Regions from separate parts of the Catenulispora sp. GP43 genome, predicted to be linked through region 2. Evidence: riboswitches for the same ligand, from Rfam matches in the RefSeq annotation. Region 2 holds a riboswitch; the other holds the start of a gene.
The links. Region 2 has a riboswitch for magnesium ahead of ABH926_RS30690 (NRAMP family divalent metal transporter). Riboswitches for the same ligand answer to the same signal wherever they lie in the genome.

Region 1 (6,838 bases), on a different contig from region 2:
TCCTGGAACTCCGTCCAGTCGATCACGCCGAAGTCGTGGTGCCCGCGCTCCTCGTTCCACCGCAGGTCCGGGTCCGGGATGGTCAGGCCCAGGGCCTCGGCCTGCGGGACGCTGATGTCGACGAAGCGCTGGCGCAGCTCGTCGTTGGAGTGCCGCTTGATGCGCCAGGCCATGGACTGCGCGGAGTGCGAGGACTCGGCGTCCGGCGGGCCGAACATCATCAGCGACGGCCACCACCAGCGGTCCAGCGCGTCCTGGGCCATCGCGTGCTGCTCGGGCGTGCCGTGCGCGAGGTCGTACAGGAGTTCGAAGCCCTGGCGCTGGTGGAAGGACTCCTCCTTGCAGATGCGCACCATGGCCCGCGCGTAGGGGCCGTAGGAGCAGCGCTGGAGCGGGATCTGGTTGATGATCGCCGCGCCGTCCACCAGCCAGCCGATGGCGCCGATGTCGGCCCAGGTCAGGGTGGGGTAGTTGAAGATCGAGGAGTACTTCTGGCGGCCGTTGTGCAGCGCGTCGAGCAGGTCGGCGCGGTCCACGCCGAGGGTCTCGGCGGCCGCGTAGAGGTAGAGGCCGTGCCCGGCCTCGTCCTGCACCTTCGCCAGCAGGATCGCCTTGCGCCGCAGCGAGGGGGCCCGGGTGATCCAGTTGCCCTCCGGCTGCATCCCGATGATCTCGGAGTGCGCGTGCTGCGCGATCTGGCGCACGAGCGTCTTGCGGTACGCCTCGGGCATCCAGTCCCGCGGCTCGATCCGCTCATCGGCGGCGATCAGCCCGTCGAAGCGCTCCTGCAGCTCCGGGGCGGCTGCCGCCGCTTCCCGCGTCCTGGCCTCGGCCGTCACGGCACCCACCTCTCAACCGACCGAACGTTCGGTTTCCATCGTCCCGCCGAGGTGGGGGCGGTGTCAACAGGCGAGACGGACCGACGGCCGCGCCCGAGCCCGCCATCTGGTACATCAGAGTTCTGTGATATCGGCGATTCGGATGGGAGAACCCATGTCCGTACACCGCACCACCGAGCTCTCCACCTCGCAACCCGGCTTCGCTCCAGGACGGCGCGCCACCCTGGCCGGCCTGGCCGCGCTCGGACTCGGCGCCGCCGTACCGACGCTGACCGCCGCACCGGCGCGCGCCGCCACCGCTGCCGCGACGTCCACCACGTCCGCGGCGTCCTCCGGCCCGGTCCAGCTGACACTGCCCGCACCGACCGGCCCGCACCGGGTCGGGAACGTCTCCCTGCACCTGATCGACCGTTCGCGCCGCGATCCGTGGGTGCCCACGCATCCGTTCCGCGAGCTGATGATCGGCATCTGGTACCCGGCCCGCGACGTCGACGGCCACGCGCTGATGCCCTGGCTGCCGGCCAACGCGTGGGCCCTGTATCTCCAGGACAGCGCGATCCCGCCAGGCATCCTGGCCGTCCCCTGGACGCACGGCCACGACGGCGCGCGCGCCGACCTCCGGGGCGGACCGCGTCCGGTGCTGCTGTTCTCCCCGGGCTCCGGCGGGGACCGCGACGCCTGCACCACGCTCACCGAGGAGCTGGTCAGCCACGGCTATGTGGTCGTCACCATCGACCACACGCACGACAGCTCGGAGGTGGAGTTCCCCGACGGCCACGTCGAACCGCGCACGATCCCGGCGGACGAGACCCCGCAGATCGCCACCGAAGCGGTCTCCGTGCGCGCCGCCGACACCGGATTCGTCCTGGACCAGCTGCGCGCGATCGCCGCCGGCCGCAACCCGGACGTGGAGCACCGCCCGCTGCCGCACGGCCTGGCCGAAGTCCTCGACCTGTCCCGGATCGGGATGTTCGGGCACTCCATGGGCGGCGCCACCACCGCGTGGGCGATGCTCGACGACCGCCGGATCCGCGCCGGGATCAACCTCGACGGCTCCCTGTACGGCCCGGTGCTCGGCGCGGGGCTGGACCGGCCGTTCCTGTTCATGTGCTCGCAGCTGCACGACTTCACCGACGACCCCAGCTGGGTGCAGACGTGGTCGCACCTGCGCGGCTGGCACAAGCTCCTCCGGCTCGCCGACGCCGCGCACAACTCCTACACCGACCTGCAGTCCCTGGTGCCCGAGGCCGCCGCCGCGGTCGGCTTCCCGCCGAGCCAGGTGGAGCTGCTGATCGGCACGATCGACCCGGCCCGCTCGGTGCTGGCCGCGCGGACCTACGTGCGCGCGTACTTCGACCGCTTCATCCGGGGGCACGACGAGCACCTGCTCGACCGGCCTTCGCCGGCCTTCCCCGAGGTCGAGTTCTTGGCTTGACTCGCGCGAGCGGCGCCGGTCAAACCGGCGCCGCTCTGGAGACCCCCGCTGCCGCGGCTGGTTAGTCCACCCGCGTCAGCACCCGCGGGCCCTCCTCCGTGACGGCGATCGTGTGCTCCGAGTGGGAGCCGCGCGAGCCGTCCTGGAAGCGCAGCGTCCAGCCGTCGGGGTCGGTGTAGATCTCGCTGGAGGTGGCCGACCACCACGGCTCCAACGCCAGCGTCAGCCCCGGGCGCAGCACCAGGCCGCGGCCGGCACGGCCGGCGTTGGCCACGTGCGGGTCCTCGTGCATGGTGTGGCCCAGGCCGTGGCCGCCGAACTGCATGTTGACCGGGTAGCCGTACTCGGTCGCGACCGCGTGGATGGCCGCGCTGATGTCGCCGAGCTTGTTGCCCGGCTGCGCGGCGGCGATGGCGGCCTCCAGGGCGACGCCGGTGGACTCGACCAGGCGGGCGTCCTCCGGGCTCGCGGTGCCGACGACCACCGTGCGGGCCGCGTCGGCGACCCAGCCGTCGATCGACACCGCGAAGTCCAGGGTCAGGACATCGCCGTCGCGCAGCGTGTACTTGTGCGGCAGGCCGTGCAGGACCGCGTCGTTCACGGACAGGCAGATGACGTTGCGGAACGGGCCGCGGCCGAAGGACGGCGCGTAGTCCCAGTAGCACGACACCGCGCCGCGCTCCTTGATCCGCCGCCGGGCGCGCTGCTCCAGGTCCATCAGGTTCACGCCGGGCTTGGCCAGCTCCGCGAGCTCGGCCAGGGTCTCGCCCACGAACCGGCCGGTGACCGCCATCTTGTCGATCTCCTGCGGCGTCTTCAGTTCGATCACCGGGTCTTCTCCGTCCGTTCCGATTCCTCGTCCAGCATCTGTCCCGGCGTGCCCTGCGCGCGCCAGATCTGCTCGCCCTCGTCGTCGAGCTCGCCGGTCGGCGCCAGGCCGATCCGCTCGGCCACCCGCGCCGAGGCCGCGTGCGCGGGGTGGATGTTCGCGCGGATCTCCGTCACGCCGCGCTCCCGCAGCCACCCGACCAGCGCCGACGCCGCCTCGACGGCGTATCCGCGGCCCTGCCACGACGCGCTGATCACCCACGCCACGTCGGCGCGTCGGCCGCCGTCCACGACCGTCGCCTGCACGGTGCCGACCGCGGCGTCGTCCGCCACGCGGCGGGCGATCCAGTTCACCCATTCTTGCGAACCGTCTGGCGAACGCCCTAATGCCAGCCGCGCATAGCGGGCCCGCAGACCCTCGACCGTCGGCGGTTCTCCTCCGATGAACGTATAGAGCTCAGGGGCAGCAAGCACCCCCGCCATCTCGTCGGCGTCGGACTCCGCTAAGGGTTTCAGCACCAGGCGCGCTGTAGTGATCGGCTCTCTAAACACCCTTGCATGCTATGTGCGGCGTCTTGTGGCACCGCATCGGCGCCGCTCCCGGGGTTTGTAATAAATCCGAGCCCCCGGCCCCGCGGACGGACCGCACCAGCACACAACAGGTAAACACTGATACCCGCAAACGCCTGGCATCCCCCATTAAGTTGCCGCCGTTACCATATCGTTACCCACCTGTGACGAGGCGAGTTGACACGCCCCGCGTCCCGAGAGGATCCTTTGTTTCCGTTAGGACACCTCGTTCGGTGAGGCGTCTTCACGGACAAAGGCCACTGATCCCATCGGTCGAGAGACCCTCCGGATCAGGACAGATCTCCTCGGCTTAAGGGGTGATCCCAAGTGGCTGCGCAGCTGACGCTACGCCGTGAAGTGCCGAAGCTCTGACGAGAGAGGTGGCCGGGACTTCGTCTTGGCGTTGCCGTGGAATGGCGGCCGACGCGGACCCTCCCGGGTGAGCCTCCCCGAGGTGTCGAGTAGGACCGGTCCGCCGCGAAGCGCGGATCCGGGCAGACACAGGCGCCGCGGCGCCACGGCGGGCCGGGAGGTGGTAGCGATGAAATCCGGTAGTAGGTCGGGCCACAGTCGGCCCCTCATCGCGCACGACCCAGCCCACCGTCCTTTCCTCGGCGCGCGTTAACCGCACCAGACCTCTGCCACCACCCGGCCGTACCGGGGCCCGACCAGGCCCCACCGCTGCCGGCGGGGTAGACGCGTGCCACCCGACCAGCCGCTCCTACTCGGCAGCAGGGGGTGTTCCCATGACCACGGCCACGCTGAACAGCGAAGTCCGCGAGATCCACCACGGCGCGGTGCTCGACGACGCACACGTCGGCGACATCAAAGGCGCGTTCGGCACCATCAAGCTCGGCGACCACGACGCGCGCACCGGTCTGTCGGCCAAGCTCAAGACCCTGCTGGCGATCGTCGGCCCGGGGCTGATCGTGATGGTCGGCGACAACGACGCCGGCGCCTTCGCGACCTACGGGCAGGCCGGGCACGACTACGGCACCAAGCTGCTGTGGACGCTGCTGCTCCTGGTCCCGGTCCTGTACGTGAACCAGGAGATGGTGCTGCGCCTGGGTGCCGTCACCGGCGTCGGGCACGCCCGGCTCATCTTCGAGCGCTTCGGGAAGTTCTGGGGCGCGTTCAGCGTCATCGACCTCTTCATCCTCAATGCCCTGACACTCGTCACCGAGTTCATCGGCATCACGCTGGCGACCGGCTACCTCGGACTGCCCAAGGTGCCGTCGGTCATCATGGCCGCGCTGGTCATCGTGGCGGCCGCGATGAGCGGGTCGTTCCAGCGCTTCGAGCGGATCGCGCTGACGCTGTGCGTGGGGTCGCTGCTGCTGATCCCGATCTCGATCATGGCGCACCCGGGCGCCGGCACCATGGCGCACGGCTTCGTCACCCCGGTCCTGCCCGGCGGCTCGGGCCAGATGGCCACCGTGATGCTGGTCGTGATCGGCATCGTCGGCACCACGGTCGCGCCCTGGCAGCTGTTCTTCCAGCAGAGCTACGTCATCGACAAGCGCATCACCCCGCGCTTCATGAAGTACGAGAAGGCCGACCTGGGCATCGGCATCGTGGTGGTCGTGGTCGGCGCGGCGGCGACGATCGGCCTGGGCGCGGTGGCCGCCGCGCACCTGGCCGGGTCCTTCACCGACGCCGCCGACGTGGCGCGCGGCCTGACCGTCTACGGCGGCCGGGTGCTGGGCGACATGTTCGCGGTGGCCCTGCTGGACGCCTCGATCATCGGCGCCTTCGCGGTCTCGCTGTCCACCGCCTACGCGATGGGCGACTGCCTGAAGATCAACCACTCCCTGCACCGCGGGGTGAAGCAGGCCAAGGGCTTCTACGCCGTCTACGCCGGGATCATCGCCTTCGCCGCGGTGATCGTGCTGGTCGCCAGCGACCACGTGCAGGGCGTGCTGACCGTCGGGGTGCAGGCCCTGGCCGGCGTGCTGCTGCCCTCGGCCTCGGTGTACCTGCTGCTGCTGTGCGTGGACAAGGAAGTCCTCGGGCCCTGGGTCAACAGCCGCAAGACCACCGTGTTCACCGGTGCCGTGATCGCGGTCCTGGTGGCGCTGTCGCTGGTGCTGACCGGCTCGGTGCTGGACCAGAACATCACCGCCGGGCAGATCGAGGCGATCCTGGCCGGCTGCCTGCTGGTCGCGCTGGCCCTCGGCGGCTGGATGGCCGTCAAGGCCCTGCGGGCCGGCCGGGCGGCCGAGGCCGTCGACCGCTCTGGGCGCGACGACTGGCGGACGCCGCCGCTGAAGGAACTCGGGCAGGTGCGGTTCTCGACCGGGACGCGCGTCGGGCTGGCCGTCCTGCGGACCTACCTGGCCGTGGCCACGGTGCTGGTGGCGGTCAAGCTGGTCTCGATGATGCTCGGGCACTGAGACGACGATCAGCGACGAAGGGCCGCGCGGCGAACGCCCGGCCCTTCGTCGTTCCAGCAGACTGGAGCTACCGCCGCTCCATGTAGGCCTCTTCGAGGTCCAACTGGTGCAGCACCCGCCGGTACACGTCGTCGTTGATCTCCCGCGTGTCCCGCAGGTGCTCGATCGCCGCACGCTCGGCGTCCAGCATCGAGCGCCGCGCGTCGTCGACCGCCGCCGCGCCGGCGCTCGGGCTGCCGGAGGCCACCTGCATCGCGTACTTCTTCGCCCGCTCGCCGCGCCACTGCGCCTGGCCGCGCATCCGGTCCACGGCCGGATCGGGCAGCGTGGCCTCCAACTCGTCCAGGCGCGCCAGGCCCGCGTTGGCGGCGGTTCCCATCGCGCTGCAGTAGGCGAACGCGTCCTCGCGCTCCTCGTCCTTCGCCTCGACGCCGAGCCGGCGGATCAGCGGCGGCAGGGTCAGGCCCTGGACGATGAGGGTCGCCAGCACCACGAACAGTGTCAGGAACTGGACGAGTTCGCGGTCCGGCAGCGGTGCGCCGTGGTTGTCGGTCAGCGGGATGGCCGCCGCGGCTGCCAGCGAGACCACGCCGCGCATCCCGGCCCAGCCGACCACGAGCAGGATCCTCGGCCGCTGCGTCTGGGCCGGCGGTGGCTCGAGCGCTCCGCCGCGGCGCATGTGGTGCAGCAGGAAACGGCCGATGTAGCCGAACGTGAAGACCCCGCCGAACCGCGCCACCACGACGATCGCGAAGGCCGCCAGTCCGTAGCCG
Region 2 (6,838 bases):
TTTTCGCCGCGGCGAAGACCTGGCAGATCAGGTCGTGCCCAGAAGTTCGGTGTCGGTCGAGGTTCCGTTCGCGACGGCCCGCGCCAGGTCCGACAGGCGCACGTTGCGGCTTCGGGCGTGCCCGCGCATCAGCGTGAACGCCTCGTCCACGCTGATGCCGCGCCGCTCGGCCAGTACGCCCTTGGCCTGTTCGATCGCGATGCGGCTGGTCAGTGCGTACTGCAGCTGCTCGGCGAGCAGGTCGGCGTGCCGGAAGCTGCGATGGGCCAGGATGGCGACGGTGGCCACGTCGGCCAGGGCCTGGCCGGTGCGTACGTCCGGTTCCGACAGGGCGTCGGGCCGTTCACAGAACAGGTTGAGCGTCCCGATGACCTGCTCGCGCAGCCGCAGTGGCAGCGCGTGCGCCGAGACGAACCCGGTGGCGCCGGCGGCCTCGGCGAACCGGGGCCAGCGTACGGCGCTGGCCTGCAGGTCGACGTTCACCACCGGGCGGCCGGTGGTGAAGGCCTCGATGCACGGCCCGACCTCGGATTGCAGCTCGAACAGCTCCAACAGCCGCGCGTTCTCCGTGGAGGACGCCGCGGCGTGCAGCACCTTGGCCGCGTCGGCCAGCATGATGCCGGCGGCGTCCACGTCCAGGATGTCCACGCAGCGTTCAGCCAGCGTGTGCAGGAAGTCGATGACGTCGAAGCCCTCCACCAGCGTGTCCGCGGTGTCGACGAACGCCTCGGCGAGTAGCCGTTCGCGCGTCATGTCCATTCCTCCAAAAATACGACCAGCGGCCTTGTCAGGGGTACAGCCCGAGCGGTGGAAGACGATGGAGCTAGGACTCGTTGAAGCGCAGTTTGCGGGCCACGACGTCGGCGGCGACATCGGCGATGGGACGGTCCTGGCCGTAGGAATAGGCACGCAGCCGGACCAGCGCCTCGGCCAGTCCGACACCGAGCTGCACGCTGATCATCCCGGTTGCCTGGTGGACCTGGGCCCGGTAGGTCTCCGGCGCCGCCCACCCCGCGGGGACCACGCCGTCCTGAACACCGTCCCGGACCGACCGGCGCTCGATCAGCACCACCGTGATCGCACTGGCCAGGCTCAAAGCATCGGTGTACGCACCGTCGGCCAACGGGCCCTGGACCGCGCGGTGCGCCAGCATCGTGCCGACGCTCATCGCCCCGATGGACAGCGGGAACGCGAACACCGCGCGCACGCCCAACGCCCCGGCGGCCGGGCTGAACGCCGGCCAGCGCGACTCGGCGGCCAGCAGGTCCGGGGCCAGCACCGGCAGGCCGGTGGCGGCGCAATCGGTGCCCGGGCCCTGCCCGAGGGTGAACTGCAAGTGGTCCACCTGCGCGCTGACGGCACCGCTGCCCCAGGCCAGGACACTGCCCGAAGGACCGGTGCCGATCCCGGCGGTGACCCCGTCGACGCCCAGCGCCTCGGCGGCGGCCGCGGCAGCGGCACGGTCGTCCCCGGGGGACTGGCCGGTGTTCCGGTCCAGCATCGCCAGAACCGTCGTCATGCGAGCGCTGACCATGCGGATGTCGCCCTTCGTCGCCCGAAACGATAGCGGCTCCGCGAGGTCCGGGCAGCGACCGACCGTCTGAACGGGCCCTGATGGTGTGGTTCACGGGCTGTCTCTGCCAGCGCCCGAACCCGGGCCCGCGTTGCTTGGGCGAGTGAATTCTCTAGTTCCACCCTACCCAAAGAAAATCGGCACATGAGGAGAGCGCTCCTACTCCGCCATGGCGCGGTAGACGCCGGGCAGTTCCTGGTCCGCGTCGTCGTCGTGCGTGGAGTGGATGCCGCGCAGGATCACGCCGCCGCCGAGGAACCCGATGCCCGAGACGACGTAGGCCACGACCTGGGTGGCGTTGGCGGAGTCGACCGTGGCCGAGTACAGCACGAACAGCGTGGCGCCGGCGGCGACCAGGGCGTTGGTGCGCAGCCCGGCCATCCGGGCGCGCCAGGGCTGCCCGAGCCGTGGGCCGGCCGGCGCTCGGCCGGTGCTCGGTCGGTGCTCGGCCGGTCATCGGTCGGTACGGGTTCAGGCGGTGGTCAGTGGTTCAGTGGCCGAGCATCATTTCGACGAGCTTCCACACCACCAGCACCATCGCTACCAACAGGTACAGCCGCAGTGCGGCCATCCCGACGCGGCGCGTCGCCGAGAACTTCAACTGGCCGAGCTCGGCCAGCGGCGGCATCCGCCAGTCGTCGCGGCCGGAGCGGTCGATGGACTCCGCGGCGAAGTCCGGCGCGCGGCGGGCCCGCAGTGCCTTGGCGCCGAGGAAGGCCGCACCGAGCAGTCCGCCGATCGCGCAGCCGATCAGGATCCCGGAGATCTGCCCGGTGGAGATGTCCGGCTTGACGACCGAGGCGGTCAGCACGATCGACAGCGCCACCAGCACGCCGATCACCGTGGCGGTGAAGGCGGTGGTCTTCTTGCCGTTGACCCAGGGGCCGAGGACTTCCTTGTCGACGCACAACAGAAGCAGGAACACCGTGGCCGAGGGCAGCAGCACGCCGGCCAGCGCCTGGACACCGGAGGTGAGGACGCCGAGCACGTGGTCGGAGGCGGTCATCACGATCGCCGCGGCCAGCGCGACGACGCCGGCGTAGACCGCGTAGAAGCCCTTGGCCTGCTTCACGCCGCGGTGCAGCGAGTGGTTGATCTTGAAGACGTCGCCGATCGCGTAGGCGGTGGACAGCGACACCGCGAACGCGCCGATGATCGAGGCGTCCAGCAGCGCGACCGCGAACAGGTCGCCCAGGACCCGGCCGCCGTAGTTCTGAAGCGCGGTCGCGATCGAGCCCGCGTCGGTGAAGCCGCCGGTGGACCCGGCGAACGCCACCGCGCCGATGCCCATGATCGCGGCGGCGCCGATGACCACGATGACGATGCCGATCCACAGGTCGGCCTTCTCGTACTTCATGAAGCGCGGGGTGATGCGCTTGTCGATGACGTAGCTCTGCTGGAAGAACAGCTGCCAGGGCGCGACGGTGGTGCCGACGATGCCGATGATCAGCAGCATCAGCGGGGCCATGCCGCCCGCGCCGCCGGGCAGGGACGGACGCACGAAGCCGTGTGCCATCGTGCCGACGGCCGGGTGCGCGGCGATCGAGATCGGGATGAGCAGCAGCGAGCCCAGGCACAGCACCACCGCGAGCCGCTCGAACCGGCGGAACGACCCGGTCATCGCCGCCGAGGCGATCACCACAGCGGCCAGCGCCACCGACGGTGCCTTCGGCAGGCCCAGGTAGCCGGTGGCCAACGTGATGCCGATGAACTCGGTCACCAAGGTGAGGGCGTTGAGCAGGAACAGGTCGATGACGGAGAACGCGCCCCAGAACTTCCCGAAGCGCTCGAAGATGAGCCGGGCGTGTCCGACGCCGGTGACGGCGCCCAGGCGCAGCACCATCTCCTGGTTCACGTACAGGACCGGGACCAGCAGGAGCAGCGTCCACAACAGCTTGGTGCCGTAGTCGTGCCCGGCCTGGCCGTAGGTGGCGAACGCGCCGGCGTCGTTGTCGCCGACCATCACGATCAGCCCCGGGCCGACGATCGCCAGCAGGGTCTTGAGCTTGGCCGACAGTCCGCGGCGGGCCCCGTGGTCGTCGAGCTTGATGGTGCCGAAGGCGCCCTTGATGTCGCCGACGTGCGCGTCGTCGAGTACCGCTGAGCGGTGCAGTGTTGCCGTGGTCATGATGGTCCCTCCCGGTCCCGGCGTGCGGGATTCTGATCTGGGAGGCGCGCAGCAGTCATCCGCCCTGCGCGAACAGCGCAGGATCGAACAGGCGATCGTGCGGTGATCGCTTCGGGGCGGGTGGGGCTACCGCGTGCCGGAAGAAGGCGTGCAGGCGCGGATGGGGGGCCTAGAGTGGCCCGGACTGGAACTATCCATTGCTGTCGCCTCCTTGCGGCCAGGGCACACGCGGGTGCCGATCGGTCGGGCAAGGGGGATTCGCGGCACGCAGCGCCGCTGAACACCCCTTCTCGTCAGAGCTTTGGCACGACACGACGTAGCGGGAAGGGGCTTGGAGGCCCGTCTTTCCGCAGCCACTTGGCCTGTCCCCTTAAGCCGGGGAGAGGTGTCCTGAACCTGGGCGTCTCTCGACGTCGTGGGGTCAGTGGCCTGTGTTCGAGTCGACGCCTCACCGAACGAGGTGTCTCATGAAGAACGATTCATATGATCCGCGCCGATTCGGTGCCTGTCAAACCGGCACCGGCCCAGCAGCCCCTCCCCGCCGGTCCAGCCTCAACTCCCGGCCTCAGCTCCCGCTGCTGTCCCGGTCCCGGTCCCCGCCTCCGGCATCGGCTGCGGCGTCAGCCGCCTCAGCCCCCTGCGGTCGTAGTACTCGGTCATCGCGAAGCCGAAGATCAACGCGAGCACGGCCGCGATGGCGATCATGGTCCACGCCCGGGACAGGCCGGCGTCGGCGCGGGCGTCGAAGTACAGGATGGAGCGCACGCCGCCGCTGAGTTGCCGTACGGGTTCGAAGGCGCCGAGGAAGCGGTAGACGGTCGGCGTCGCCTGCAACGGGACGGTCGCGCCGGAGGAGGGCAGGGCCAAGGCGATGAAGACGAACATCGACACCAGCTGGCCGATGCCGCCGAACGCGGCGTTGATGGCCTGGACGCCGAGACCGACCGCCAGACACGCGCAGTAGGAGAAGATCCAGAGCAGCGGGATGTGCGAGGCGTCCATGCCGAGGACGGCGATGCAGGCCAGCATGACCGTCGAGGTGGTGAGCACCGTGATGCCGGCGGTCATCAACATCTTGAGCAGCAGGGTCTGCGTCCGGTCGATGGGTACCGTCGGGCGGCGGGTGTGCCAGGGGCCGAGCTCACTGTCGGCGTAGCCGAGCGAGGTGTCCACGCCGGAGTTGATCAGGTTGCCGCCGACGAAGCCCGCCAGGACCAGCAGCAGGGTGTAGTAGAACGCGGTCAGTCCCAGGCCGCTGTGCTGGCCGATGGGATGGCCCACCTGCGTGGTCACCGCCACCGGGTCGGCCAGCAGCAGCCGCGTGGTGGAGTCGGAGCCGGGCGCCGCCGCGGTCAGCTGCTTGCCGATGGAGAGCGACGCCTGGTGCGCCGCGGCCTGGTTGATCTGGGACGCGAGCGAAGAGCCCAGACTGCCCAGCCCCGGGTTGGTCAGGACACTGATCGTCGGGTGCACCGTGGCCCGCGTCGTGGTGAGCGCCTCGACCGACACGGTGAAGTCCGCCGGAATCACCAGCGCACCGTAGACCTTCCCCGACGCCAGCATGTCCTGCGCCTCGGCGGCCCCGACCCGCTTCCACTGCACCGAGCTCGACCGCGTCCCGGCGACCACCGCCTGCGCCACCTGCGCGCCCAGGTTCTGCTGCTGCCCCGGCGGCGGCGCACCGGTATCAGCGTCGACCAGCGCGATCGGCAGCCGGTGCAGGTTGCCGTTCGGGTTCAGAACGCCGCCCATGTACAGCAGCGCCAGGAACAACGCGACCAGCGTGGCCAGGACTGAGGGGAACAGCCACAGCTTCGGACGGCGCACCAGCGCGGTGGCTCGGGCGAGGCCGGGCGGCTTGGTCGGGGTCACGCTCGTCACCGTAGTACGTCGCCGCAGGTGAAACGGGGTGCGACACATGCGACACGCAGGACGCGTGCGACATCCACGACGCGTGCGACATCCACGACGTGGTCCCGCCGGGAGCGGGGGCCGCTCAGCCCAGCCCGGCGTTACCCCGACCGCGGCAACGCCCCGAGTCGACCGGCACCGCCGGGGACTGAGTCAAAGCACGTTGGAATCAGGTCGCGGCTGTTGCTGAAGACATGCGACCGCGACTGTCGAAAACTTGGCGTGCTGCCAGCTGGGCGGGGTTCCGGCCCCCCGCTCAGCTGCTCAGAGGTGTGCGGATTCGTGCGGGAAACGTGACTTCACCAGGGCGTCGCAGGCAGTCTGGACCTACCGCTTCCGCCAAGCACGGCGCAAGCGGAGGCGAAGGCAGCCGCCAATTTGTGCTATCAACAGCCTGAGTTACGTACCCCGGACCGGCCCTGGAAACGGGACCTTCCCGACCGCCTCAACCAGCCCAGTCCTGTCGCTTCGCCCAAGACCGACCCAGTCGGCGACTCCACGTCGCCTACCGCACGCGGCAGACCTGTGCAGCCGTCAGAGCCGCCTTTGCCGACGCTCACGCCACCTGAGATGAGGAACATCATGCCTGCATCGATCACACCTGTTCTGCGCCGCACCCTCGCCATGGCCACCGCCACGGCCGCCCTCGCCACAGGCACCGCCCTGGGCGCCGCGAGCACCGCTGGCGCGGCCGCCCCGCGGGCCAGCGCGAGCTGCGGCGACGTCTGGATCGGCGACCACGCCCAATACATGTACCAGGGGGTCTCCGCCGGCTGGGTCGACCAGTACTGGGACTCCTGCAACGACCGCGTCGGGGCCTACTGGACCTGGGACCCGACCTTCCAGGCCCAAAACCAGAGCGCCACGGTCACCCTGTACGTCAGCACCCCGTACGGCCCGCTGCTGCAACAGGTGGCCACTGACACCGCCAGCCAAGGCAACACCGGCGCAGACAGCGAGTGGGCCCACGGTGACACCCCGATCGACCAGCCGGACGCATGGCGCGCGGGCGCGGAGATCAACCACAGCGGCTGCGTCGAGTGGGGCTGGCTCCACTGGTACAACGGCACAAACCTCGACGGTGCCCGCGGCGGCTGCAACGACCCCTACGCCCCGAACTCGCGCGGTAACCAGCCCGGCGACTGATCCTCGCCGCCAGGTAGCGCCCGCCGTTCGCACTGAACCGTCAATCGCCGACCCCGACTCCTGGTGCCCTGCCGGCGGCA

Region 1: another riboswitch for magnesium. It lies ahead of ABH926_RS20380 (NRAMP family divalent metal transporter); the one in region 2 lies ahead of ABH926_RS30690 (NRAMP family divalent metal transporter).

The regions. Positions count from the first base shown of each region.
Region 1 covers NZ_JBGCCT010000009.1:218,243-225,080, forward strand. The annotation lists gene paaA (1,2-phenylacetyl-CoA epoxidase subunit PaaA) at 1-839, opposite strand, end outside; gene ABH926_RS20365 (alpha/beta hydrolase family protein) at 994-2,274, shown strand; gene map (type I methionyl aminopeptidase) at 2,336-3,103, opposite strand; gene ABH926_RS20375 (GNAT family N-acetyltransferase) at 3,100-3,621, opposite strand; M-box (ykoK) riboswitch at 3,891-4,059, shown strand; gene ABH926_RS20380 (NRAMP family divalent metal transporter) at 4,419-6,065, shown strand; gene ABH926_RS20385 (Na+/H+ antiporter) at 6,133-6,838, opposite strand, start outside.
Region 2 covers NZ_JBGCCT010000017.1:148,178-155,015, reverse strand. The annotation lists gene ABH926_RS30705 (GAF and ANTAR domain-containing protein) at 28-753, opposite strand; gene ABH926_RS30700 (ANTAR domain-containing protein) at 824-1,519, opposite strand; partial or broken gene ABH926_RS30695 (MgtC/SapB family protein) at 1,805-1,978, opposite strand; gene ABH926_RS30690 (NRAMP family divalent metal transporter) at 2,064-3,701, opposite strand; M-box (ykoK) riboswitch at 3,979-4,168, opposite strand; gene ABH926_RS30685 (DUF3533 domain-containing protein) at 4,254-5,621, opposite strand; gene ABH926_RS30680 (hypothetical protein) at 6,195-6,758, shown strand.